Regions from separate parts of the Pseudomonas sp. GW822-FHT05A08 genome, predicted to be linked through region 2. Evidence: predicted binding sites of a transcription regulator. Region 2 holds the regulator's gene; the other holds the start of a gene.
What was found. Region 2 encodes FliA, which starts transcription of late flagellar genes. Its sites were predicted from a motif close to CTAAAGTTTNNNNNNNNNNNGCCGNTAA; they were not measured.
Positions count from the first base shown of each region.

Region 1: a site for FliA is predicted at 4,011-4,038, ahead of motA (flagellar motor stator protein MotA). Genes of this name have one in related genera too.

Region 1 covers NZ_CM179511.1:879,142-884,905, reverse strand. The annotation lists gene AC3RCP_RS03980 (trimeric intracellular cation channel family protein) at 1-106, opposite strand, end outside; gene orn (oligoribonuclease) at 278-820, opposite strand; gene rsgA (small ribosomal subunit biogenesis GTPase RsgA) at 928-1,959, shown strand; gene motB (flagellar motor protein MotB) at 2,047-3,087, opposite strand; gene motA (flagellar motor stator protein MotA) at 3,091-3,942, opposite strand; gene AC3RCP_RS03955 (HDOD domain-containing protein) at 4,109-5,647, shown strand; gene rhdA (thiosulfate sulfurtransferase) at 5,691-5,764, shown strand, end outside.
Region 2 covers NZ_CM179511.1:2,065,309-2,071,072, forward strand. The annotation lists gene flhF (flagellar biosynthesis GTPase FlhF) at 1-1,248, shown strand, start outside; gene fleN (flagellar synthesis regulator FleN) at 1,367-2,197, shown strand; gene fliA (RNA polymerase sigma factor FliA) at 2,194-2,934, shown strand; gene AC3RCP_RS09355 (chemotaxis response regulator CheY) at 3,095-3,466, shown strand; gene AC3RCP_RS09360 (protein phosphatase CheZ) at 3,496-4,284, shown strand; gene AC3RCP_RS09365 (chemotaxis protein CheA) at 4,297-5,764, shown strand, end outside.

The sequences.
Region 1 (5,764 bases), 1.2 Mb from region 2:
CGATCAACACCACCCCGAACCAGTCCATGCCGCGACGACCGGCGGACAAGGCGCCAGTCATGGCTTCGGCGGTAATGGCAATCAGGTAAAGCATCAGCAGCATGATGGCGGTCCTTACAGGAAGGCGCGCAGTCTACTCAGTTGCTGCCGGCACCAAAAGGGGGCGCCGGCTGGAATTGCTGGAGCCCCCGGAGCGATCTATCGCGAGCAAGCCTTGCGCGAACCCGTAGGAGCGAGGCTTGCCCGCGATGGCGTCAGAACAGACGCCACCGCACCATCAGAGCTTGATGAAGTGCTTGCGGTAATGCTGCAGCTCGGCGATCGACTCGCGGATGTCGTCCAGGGCCAGGTGGGTGCTGCCTTTCTTGAAGCTGTCGCGCACGTCCGGCGCCCAGCGGGCCGCCAGTTCCTTGAGAGTGGAAACGTCAAGGTTGCGGTAGTGGAAGTAGCTTTCCAGTGCCTTCATATGGCGGTACAGGAAGCGGCGATCCTGGCAGATGCTGTTGCCACAGATCGGCGACTTGCCCTTGGGCACCCACTGCTCCAGGAAGGCGATGGTCTGCGCTTCCGCTTCAGCCATGCTGATGCGGCTTTCACGCACGCGCTGGGTCAGCCCCGAACCGCCATGCTGGCGGGTGTTCCACTCATCCATGCCGGCGAGAATTTCATCGCTCTGGTGGATGGCGATGACCGGACCTTCAGCCAAGGTATTGAGATTGCTATCGGTGACGATGGTCGCCATCTCGATGATGACGTCGGTATCAGGGTTCAGACCGGTCATTTCCAGATCGATCCAGATCAGATTCTGCGGGTTTTGCATGTGTGGGCTCCTCGGCGTAGTTGCGCAGTTTAGCCTAGAGGGACCTGCCGGCGTGCTAAACTCGCGGCCGTTTTACCTAACCGCCGCATTATCGACACGGAACACCAATGGCCAAACGCCAGCTCAATCGTCGCCAAAACTGGCGCATCGAAAAGATTCAAGGCGAACGCGCCGCCCGCGCCGCCAAACGTGAATCCTCTGCCGTGGAAGCACTGGAAGGCGGCGATCTCGGCCCCGAACAGACCGGCCTGGTGATCGCCCACTTCGGTGTGCAGGTCGAGGTCGAGGCGCGCGAGGGCGAACTGGCCGGCCAGGTGTTCCGCTGCCACTTGCGCGCCAACCTGCCGGCGCTGGTGACCGGCGATCAGGTGGTCTGGCGTCCGGGCAACCAGGGCATCGGTGTGATCGTCGCGCAACTGCCGCGCCACACCGAGCTGTGCCGTCCCGACAGCCGCGGCCAGCTCAAGCCGGTGGCCGCCAACGTCGACATGATCGTGATCGTCTTCGCCCCGCTGCCCGAACCCCATGCCAACCTGATCGACCGCTACCTGGTCGCCGCCGAACATGCCGGTATCCGCCCGCTGCTGTTGCTCAACAAGTTCGACCTGATCGACGAGCAGAATGCCCCCGCCCTGAACGCCTTGCTGGCGGTCTACCGGCAACTGGGCTATCCGGTGCTGGAAGTCTCGGCGCACCACGGCAATGGCATGGAACAGTTGCAAGCACAGCTGGACGGACGGATCAGCGTGTTCGTCGGCCAGTCGGGCGTGGGCAAGTCGTCGCTGGTGAACAGCCTGCTGCCGGAAGTCGAAACCCGCGTCGGGCCTTTGTCGGAGCTGTCCGGCCAGGGCACCCACACCACCACCACCGCGCGCCTGTTCCACTTCCCGGGCGGTGGCGAACTGATCGACTCCCCGGGGATTCGCGAATTCGGCCTGGGCCACGTCAGCCGCGCCGATGTCGAAGCGGGCTTCATCGAGTTCAACGACCTGCTGGGCACCTGCCGTTTCCGCGACTGCAAGCATGACCGCGAACCGGGCTGCGCCCTGCTCAAGGCCCTGGAAGACGGCCGGATCCAGCAGCAGCGGATGAACAGCTATCGCTCGATCATCGCCAGCCTGCCGGACAGCAGCTATTAATAGGTAGCCCCCACGCAGAAACAAAAAAGGCCGCGATGATCGCGGCCTTTTTCATGGGCCCTCTTTTATAGGGCCTGTTGCCAGCGGTTACTGCGCGGCTGGAGGCGTAGCGGCGGGTGCAGCCGGGCCTTCGGTCTTCGGCGCTGCGTCATCGAAGATATTCAGGCGCTCGCGCAGCTCATGGGCCGGCAGCGGCTCCTGCTCCGGCGGCAAGGCGTTCGGGTCGACCGGCACTTCGCCTGGGGCGCCCTGGCCCTGGGTCGGTGCCGGGGCCTCGGGAGCGACTTCGCCTTCGATCGCGCGCTGGGCCTTTTTGGTCAGCACCACAATGTCGATACGCCGGTTGATCGGGTTGAACGGGTCCTTGCGATCGAACAGCGATGACGAGGCATACCCCACCACGCGAGCCACCTGGCCGTCCGGATAGCTGCCCGCCACCAGCGCCCGACGCGCGGCGTTGGCACGGTTGGCCGAAAGCTCCCAGTTGCCGAAATCGCCGGTGCCCGAGTAAGGCTTGGCATCGGTGTGACCGCTGATGCTGATCTTGTTCGGCACCGCCTTGATGGTGTCGGCCATGGCCAGCAGGATGTCCTCGAAATACGGCTTCAGGCGCGCACTGCCGGAGTCGAACATCGGCCGGTTTTCCGAATCGATGATCTGGATACGCAGGCCGTCCGGAGTGATCTCGAACAGGATCTGGTCCTTGAACTTCTGCAATTGCGGGTTTTCTTCGACCTTGTTCTGCAGCTCTTGAAGCAACAGCTCCAGACGCTCTCTTTCCACCTGCTCGGCCATGCTCTCGACCTGATCAGTGTCGACCGTGACCTTGTCCGGTTGCGGCTGCGACTTGATCTCGGGGTTGAGCGTGTTTTCCGGCGCCAGCTCGGGAGAACCGCCCAGGTCGATGATGTAGGGCGTGCCGCTTTCCGAGAAGCCGATCGGGTCCTTGAAGTAACCGGCAATGGCGATCTTCTGTTCCGGGGTGGCGGTGGACAGCAGCCACAGCACCAGGAAGAACGCCATCATCGCCGTGGCGAAGTCGGCGAAGGCGATCTTCCATGCCCCGCCGTGATGCCCGCCGGCAAAGCGCTTGACGCGCTTGATGATAATCGGCTGATTGTTTTCCATGGCTTAGCGACCGCGAACCGCTTGTTCCAGCTCGGCGAAGCTCGGACGGTGCGCCGGGTACAGGACCTTGCGCCCGAACTCCACGGCCAGCGATGGCGGCATGCCGGAAGCCGAGGCCACCAGGGAGGCCTTGATGGCTTCATAGACGTTCAGCTCTTCCTTGGCGTCGTGGGCCAGGGAATGGGCCAGCGGGCCGAAGAAGCCGTAGGCCGCGAGAATACCGAAGAAGGTACCGACCAGTGCCGCACCTACGTGCAGGCCGATGGACTTCTGGTCGCCATCGCCCAGGGACGCCATGGTCACCACGATACCCAGTACCGCCGCGACGATACCGAAACCCGGCATGCCGTCGGCGATGCCATTGACCGCATGGGACGGATGCTCGAGGTCTTCCTTGAGGCTGAACAGCTCCATGTCGAACAGGCCTTCCAGCTCGTGGGGAGCCATGTTGCCGGAGGACATGATGCGCAGGTAGTCACAGATGAACGCGGTCATGCGCTCGTCTTTGAGCACGGATGGGTACTTGGCGAAAATCGGGCTGGCGGCAGCGTCTTCGATATCGCCCTCGATCGCCATCATGCCTTCGCGGCGGCTCTTGTTGAGGATCTCGTAGATCAGGCCCAGCACTTCCAGGTAGAAGGTCTGGGAAAAACGCGAACCGAACATCCCCAAGGACTTCTTGAGCACGTGCATGGTCATGTAGCCGGGGTTCGCCTGCAGGAACGCCCCCAGCGCGGCGCCGCCGATAATCAAGACCTCGAAAGGCTGGATCAGGGCGGCAATCTTGCCGTGAGAAAGCACGTATCCGCCGAGCACGCTCGCGAACACGACGATGATGCCGATAATTTTAGCCATAGGTAGGAAGGTACTTACTGAGTCGGGTTCAAGGTCATATTCGGAAGTTCTTAAAACTCTTCTTCTACTTATCGGCAAAACTGCGCCAGACTATAGGCCGTTAAGGCGAAAAGCCAGTTTGGCCCGCTCTGGGCGTGTTTACAGCAGACGATGATTGCGCCCAGCCATGTCTAATGAAACGACAGTCCCAACTACCGCCCCCCACTCCCTCGAATCCTGGATAAAGCTGCTTGACGCGGTCCGCCTGCCGGTGCCGCAGGCCAGCCATGACCGGGTCTGCAAAGCCATCAGGGACAATCGCAGCTCATTGCGCGACATTGCCGACCTGATGCAGGACAGCCCCGCGTTGGCCTTGAGCGTGATTCGCGAAGCCAATCGCCACACCCACGGCAGCATGGGCGAGCCGGCCGAGAACCTCGAGGTCGCCCTCAACCGCCTGGGCCTGGCGCGTACCGAAGAATTGCTCGCCCGCCTGCCCGCCCAGCCCGAGCAGGAGATCCCGGTCGGGCTGCGCCAGTTGCAACTGATCAGCCAGCACGCGACCCAACAGGCCAACGGCTTTTTCGCCGGGCGCCTGGCCAGGCTCTGGCAGGACATTCACTGGGGCAGCCTGCTGTTTCTCTCGCCGCTGTGGCCCTTGGCGCTGGCCTATCCAAAACTGCTCGAAGAGTGGGAGCTGCGTGTCGTCCATAAAGCCGAACCGGCCCAGGAGGTCGAGCAGGAACTGTTCGGCGTCGGCCTGCTTCAGTTGGGCCAGGCCCTGGTGGAGGCCTGGCACTTGCCGATCTGGGTACAGCAAGGCTACCGCCTGCTGATCGACGAGCAGGACCAATTGGTCAAGGCCCTGCATATCGCCCGGGACAACGCCCATCCGTTGCACCAGCGACAATGCCTGGATGCCGACCCGGCCCTGCAGCGCTGGCTGAACCAGCCGGCCAACAGTGTGTTGCTGGCCAACGCCCTGGCCCTCTCGGCGCAAGAATCCTGGACCGGCCCGCACTGCATGCGCTGGCAATACCTGACCAGCCTGTACCTGCAGATGTCGATGGACGAGCTGCAACAACAGCTGCACCAGCAAGCCGCGCAGAGTGCCCGGCATCACCACATGCCCGACCTGTGGCATCCGGCCGAGGCGCTGCTCTGGCCCTGGGAGGCCCGGCGCGTGCATCGCGGCGAGCTCCCGGTTCCCGCACCAACCGCAGAAGATCTGGCCAAGTGGCGCAAGCAATGCAGCGAATTGCTGGTGGAGCCCAGCCGCTTCAGCAATGCCATGCACCTGACCACCTTTGCCCGCGACGCCCTGGTGGCGTGCGGCATGCGCCGGGTGATGCTGCTGATGGTCGACCGCACGCGGACCCAGTTGCGCGTGCATCAGATCGCCGGACTGCCCGCCCCCGCCATGAACCTGGCATTGACGATCAACCAGAGCAGCGTACTGCAAAGGCTGCTGGATGCTCCGGCGCAAGTGCGCCTGACGCCGACCAACAACGCCCAGTTCTCCGCCCGCCTGCCCGCCAGCCTGCGCACGCTGTTTCGTGGCGAGCACCTGCTGATGCGCTCGGTGCCCAGCAATGGCCGGGTGATCATGCTGATCGTCGCCGACCAGGGCGGCCAACCCTTCTCGGAAGTCTCCGTGCAGGCGTTCGGCAAGACCGCGCAGTGCATCGAAAAGGCCCTGCACAGCTTTACCAACCGCAGCCGCTGACGCTTGCGCTACAATCCCTCCCTTTGTGCCCTGGAGACCTCACATGCCTGACTTCTCTGGCTTGCCGCTGGTGATCGAGCCGAGCGACCTGCTCCCTCGCCTCGACGCCCGCGAACT
Region 2 (5,764 bases):
GCCGACGCCGCCATCATTGGCAATCGCCGCATCGCCGGCGGTGTCGAGCTGACGGCTGCCCTGGATTACAAGCTGTCGGCGCTGGCGCCACGGGTGCCGAACATGGAGCTCGAGGACGAACTGCGCAAGACTCAGTCGCGCATCGTCACCGCCCAGGCCGAACTGAGCCTGCGTGGCGACGGCGATGCCAGCACCAATCGCCAGCTGTTCGCCGGCCTGCCGCTGACCGCCGCCGAGCCGCTGATCGAACCTACATTCAACGAGCCCCAGCGCCCGGCCCCGGTAGTCGCCGCGCCGGCGGTCGATCAGCGGGCACTGGACTCGATGCGTTTTGAACTCAATGGCCTGCGCGAGCTGCTGGAAGTCCAGCTCGGCTCCCTGGCCTGGAGCCAGCTGCAAGGCAGCCGGCCCGAACAGGCCAACCTGTGGCGGCGCCTGCAGCGTATCGGCTTGTCCGGTCCGCTGGCCCGCGACCTGCTGGCGCTGATCACTGAAATCGACGAACCCCGCCAGGCCTGGCGCATGCTCCTGGCCCACCTGGCGCGGATGATCGTGACCCCGGAAGTCGAGCCACTGGAGGAGGGCGGGGTGATCGCCATGGTCGGCCCCGCCGGCATGGGCAAGACCACCACCCTGGCCAAGCTGGCCGCGCGTTATGTACTCAAGTACGGCGCGCAGAACATCGCGCTGGTGAGCATGGACAGCTACCGCATCGGCGCCCAGGAACAGCTCAAGACCCTGGGTCGGATCCTCAACGTCTCGGTGACCCATGTCGACCCGGGCCAGTCCCTGGCGCAAGCCCTCGATCCGCTGCTGCGCAAGCGTGTGGTGCTGATCGACACCGCCGGCCTGCAAGCCAGCGACCCGGCCCTGCGCATGCAGCTGGAAAGCCTGGCCGGACGTGGCATCCGGGCAAAAAATTATCTGGTCTTGGCAACCACCAGCCAGAAACAGGTTCTAACCGCCGCATACCACAGCTACAAGCGTTGCGGGCTGGCCGGCTGCATCCTGACTAAACTGGATGAAACCGCCAGCCTTGGTGAGGTGTTGAGCCTGGCGATCAGTCATGAACTCCCCGTTGCCTATCTGACCGATGGCCCGCGGATTCCGGACGATCTGCACTTGCCGCGCCGTCACCAGCTGGTCAGTCGTGCGGTGAGCGTGCAGATGCAGGAAGAACCCAGCGAAGAAGCCATGGCTGACATGTTCGCTGACCTCTACCACAACCCGACCAAGCGGGTTGGCTGAGGGAATCATGAAAAGATTGCAATGTACCTACATCGATGGTCTGCCAGGCATTGTTCCGTTGGTGAACGCGCAGCCAGTTATGTGGCCCCGTCTAAGTAAGACAAGGTAAAGAACGAACATGGGCAGCATGCATCCCGTACAGGTGATCGCGGTGACCGGCGGCAAAGGTGGCGTCGGCAAGACTAACGTGTCAGTGAACTTGTCCCTGGCCCTAGCGGAGCTCGGCCGGCGCGTCATGCTGCTGGACGCCGACCTGGGCCTGGCCAACGTCGACGTGCTATTGGGGCTGACCCCCAAACGGACCCTCGCCGACGTGATCGAAGGCCGCTGCGAGCTGCGCGATGTGCTGCTGCAGGGGCCGGGTGGAATCCGTATCGTGCCGGCGGCGTCCGGCACCCAGAGCATGGTTCATCTGAGCCCGGCGCAGCATGCCGGCCTGATCCAGGCCTTCAGCGACATCGGCGACAACCTCGATGTGCTGGTGATCGACACCGCCGCCGGCATCGGTGACTCGGTGGTCAGCTTCGTCCGCGCGGCCCAGGAAGTGTTGCTGGTGGTCTGCGACGAGCCGACCTCGATCACCGACGCCTACGCGCTGATCAAGCTGCTCAACCGCGACTACGGCATGAACCGCTTCCGCGTGCTCGCCAACATGGCGCAGAGCCCGCAGGAAGGGCGCAACCTGTTCGCCAAGTTGACCAAGGTCACGGATCGCTTCCTGGACGTGGCCCTACAATATGTCGGCGCCGTGCCTTACGACGAATGCGTGCGCAAGGCCGTGCAAAAGCAGCGTGCGGTCTATGAAGCGTTTCCGCGTTCGAAATGCGCGCTGGCATTCAAGGCCATCGCGCAGAAGGTCGATACCTGGCCGTTGCCGGCCAACCCACGTGGACATCTGGAATTTTTCGTCGAGCGGCTCGTGCATCAGACAGCGGGACCGGTGCTATGAGCGCCAGCGGCTACAACCTTTACAAAAAGTCGGCACGTGACAGCCAGTACGAATTGATCGAGCGCTATGCGCCTCTGGTCAAGCGTATTGCCTATCACTTGCTGGCGCGCCTGCCGGCCAGTGTCCAGGTCGAAGACCTGATCCAGGCCGGGATGATCGGTCTGCTCGAAGTGTCGACCAAGTACGACGCGAGCAAGGGCGCGAGTTTCGAGACCTACGCGGGTATCCGTATCCGTGGTGCGATGCTCGATGAGGTCCGTAAAGGTGACTGGGCGCCGCGTTCGGTACATCGCAATACCCGGATGGTGAGCGATGCCATTCGCGCAATTGAAGCTAAAACCGGTCGTGACGCTAAAGATCATGAAGTTGCGGCCGAACTTCAATTGAGTCTCGACGATTATTACGGGATTTTGAACGACACCTTGGGCAGTCGCCTGTTCAGCTTCGACGATCTGTTGCAGGACGGCGAGCATGAAGGGCTGCATGAGGATGGCGCGAGTGCTCATCTCGAGCCGTCGCGCGACCTGGAGGACGAACGTTTCCAGGCCGCGCTGGCGGACGCGATTGCCAATTTGCCGGAGCGTGAGCGACTGGTCTTGGCGCTGTACTACGACGAAGAGCTGAACCTCAAGGAAATCGGTGAGGTCCTGGGAGTCAGCGAATCGCGGGTCAGCCAGTTACACAGCCAGTGCGCGGCCCGTTTGCGGGGGCGTTTGGGAGAGTGGCGAGCGCGCTGACAGGCAGTGTGGGGGACACTGCGGGCGAGACTGGCACGACGTGGCCGGACTTGCGGTGTGTATTCCATGCAGTCGTTGAGTGCTCTGCCTGATTGATTGAATGGCGCGTTCAGGTGCTGGACGCGTTTAAGACTGCTTGGAGGTCGAATTGGACAAGAACATGAAAATCCTCATCGTTGATGACTTCTCAACGATGCGGCGGATCATAAAAAACCTGTTGCGTGACCTGGGTTTCACCAACACGGTCGAGGCTGACGATGGCACCACCGCCATTCCGGTCCTCAACAGTGGGAGCATCGACTTTCTGGTAACGGACTGGAACATGCCCGGCATGACCGGTATCGATCTGCTGCGCCATGTGCGCGCCGATGAAAAACTCAAGCACCTGCCGGTACTCATGGTGACCGCTGAAGCCAAGCGCGAACAGATCATCGAAGCTGCCCAGGCCGGCGTAAACGGTTATGTGGTCAAGCCCTTCACGGCCCAGGCGTTGAAAGAGAAGATCGAGAAGATCTTCGAACGCATCGGTTGAGAGTGGAATCATTCCGCCACGGGGGAGCTATGGAGCACAACGAATCTTCATTGGGCGATTTCGAATCGACCCTGAAAAAACACGCACTCGAACTGGTCGACAGCCTTGAAAAAGGCAAGTTCGGCGAAGCCGTGCAACTGATCCATGAGCTCAACCAGACCCGTGACCGCGGCCTGTACCAGGAGGTCGGCAAGCTCACCCGCGAGCTGCATAGCGCCATCGTCAATTTCCAGATTGACCCGCATATGCCGCAAGCCGAGGAAGTTTCACAGATCACGGATGCCACCGAGCGCCTGTCCTATGTGGTCAGGCTGACCGAGGCCGCGGCCAACCGCACCATGGATCTGGTCGAGAGCGCCACCCCGCTGGTCAATGGCCTGAGCAGCGAAGCCCAGGCCCTGAGCGCCGATTGGGGGCGTTTCATGCGCCGCGAACTGGGCGCCGAGGAATTCCGCGACCTGGCCCGCCGGGTGGACGGTTTCCTGACCCGCAGCGAGCAAGACACGCGCGCGGTATCGAGCAACCTCAACGACATTCTGTTGGCGCAGGACTACCAGGACCTGACCGGTCAGGTGATCAAGCGCGTGACCCAGTTGGTCACCGAAGTCGAGAGCAACCTGCTCAAACTGGTCCTGATGGCCAGCCAGGTCGATCGTTTTGCCGGCATCGAACATGACCGTGAATCGATCCTCGCTGAAAAAGATCCGCAAAAACATCTGGCCAAGGGTGAAGGTCCGCAGATTCATGCCGATAAACGTGAAGACGTTGTATCCGGTCAGGACGATGTCGACGATTTGCTTTCCAGCCTTGGATTCTAGGAGCACCCATACATGAGCTTCGGCGCCGATGAAGAAATCCTTCAGGATTTTCTGGTTGAGGCCGGCGAGATTCTAGAGCAACTGTCCGAACAACTGGTCGAGCTGGAAAGCCGGCCGGACGATGCGGATCTGCTCAACGCAATTTTTCGCGGTTTTCACACTGTAAAAGGGGGCGCCGGCTTCCTCCAGCTCAACGAGCTGGTGGAGTGCTGCCACATCGCCGAGAACGTGTTCGACATCCTGCGCAAGGGTGAGCGTCGCGTCGACGCGGAACTGATGGACGTAGTGCTCGAAGCGCTGGACGCGGTGAACGGCATGTTCGGCCAGGTGCGCGAGCGTACCGAGATCACCGCCGCCACTCCGGAGCTGCTGGCTGCCCTGGCCCGTCTGGCCGAGCCTGCGGGGGCCGAGGAGGTCGCCGCGCCGGTGGCCGACGTTGAGGCAGTTGTTGAAGCCGTTGCCGAGCCGGTCGCCGAATCGACCGAAAGCGAGTCCGGCGATATCACCGACAGCGAGTTCGAGCAGTTGCTCGATTCGCTCAATGCCGCCAAGGCCGAGGCCGAAGCCCCGGCTGCTGTCGCTCCCGCGGCACCTGCCGCCGGCAGCGAAGCGGCCAGCGACGAAATCACCGACGCCGAGTTCGAGTCGCTGCTCGATCAATTGCATGGCAAGGGCCAGTTCGCACCGGATGCGGTGGCCCCTTCGGCCACGGCGCCGGCTGCGGAAAAAACCGCGGCCAGCGACGAAATCACCGATGACGAGTTCGAAGCCCTGCTGGATCAGCTGCATGGCAAAGGCAACTTTGCGGTCGATGCGCTGGACTCCGCGGTAGCAGCGGCGGTACCGCCGGCTGCGCCAAGCGCGGCCGCCGCCGGTAGCGACCTGATCACCGACCAGGAATTCGAATCCCTGCTCGACGAGCTGCATGGCAAGGGCAAGTTCTCTGAAGTGCCCGCTGCCGCGGCGACCGTGGGTAGCGCAACGGCCGTCACGGCTCCGGCGCCTGCCGCCGTCGCCAAGCCAGCGGTGAAGAAGCCCGAAGCCAAGGCCGAAACGCCAAAACCGGCTCCAGCCGCTGCTGCGGCGCCTGCTCGTGCTCCGGCTGCCGCCCCGGCGGAAAAGCCGGTCAGCGAAGCCGAAACCACCGTGCGGGTCGATACCGCGCGGCTGGACGAAATCATGAACATGGTCGGCGAGCTGGTGCTGGTGCGTAACCGCCTGGTGCGCCTGGGGCTCAACAGCGGCGACGAAGCCATGTCCAAGGCCGTGTCGAACCTCGACGTGGTCACGGCCGACTTGCAGACCGCGGTGATGAAGACCCGGATGCAGCCGATCAAGAAGGTCTTCGGGCGCTTCCCGCGCCTGGTTCGCGACCTGGCCCGCCAGCTCAAGAAAGAGATCAACCTGGAGCTGGTCGGCGAAGAGACCGACCTCGACAAGAACCTCGTCGAGGCCCTGGCCGACCCGCTGGTGCACTTGG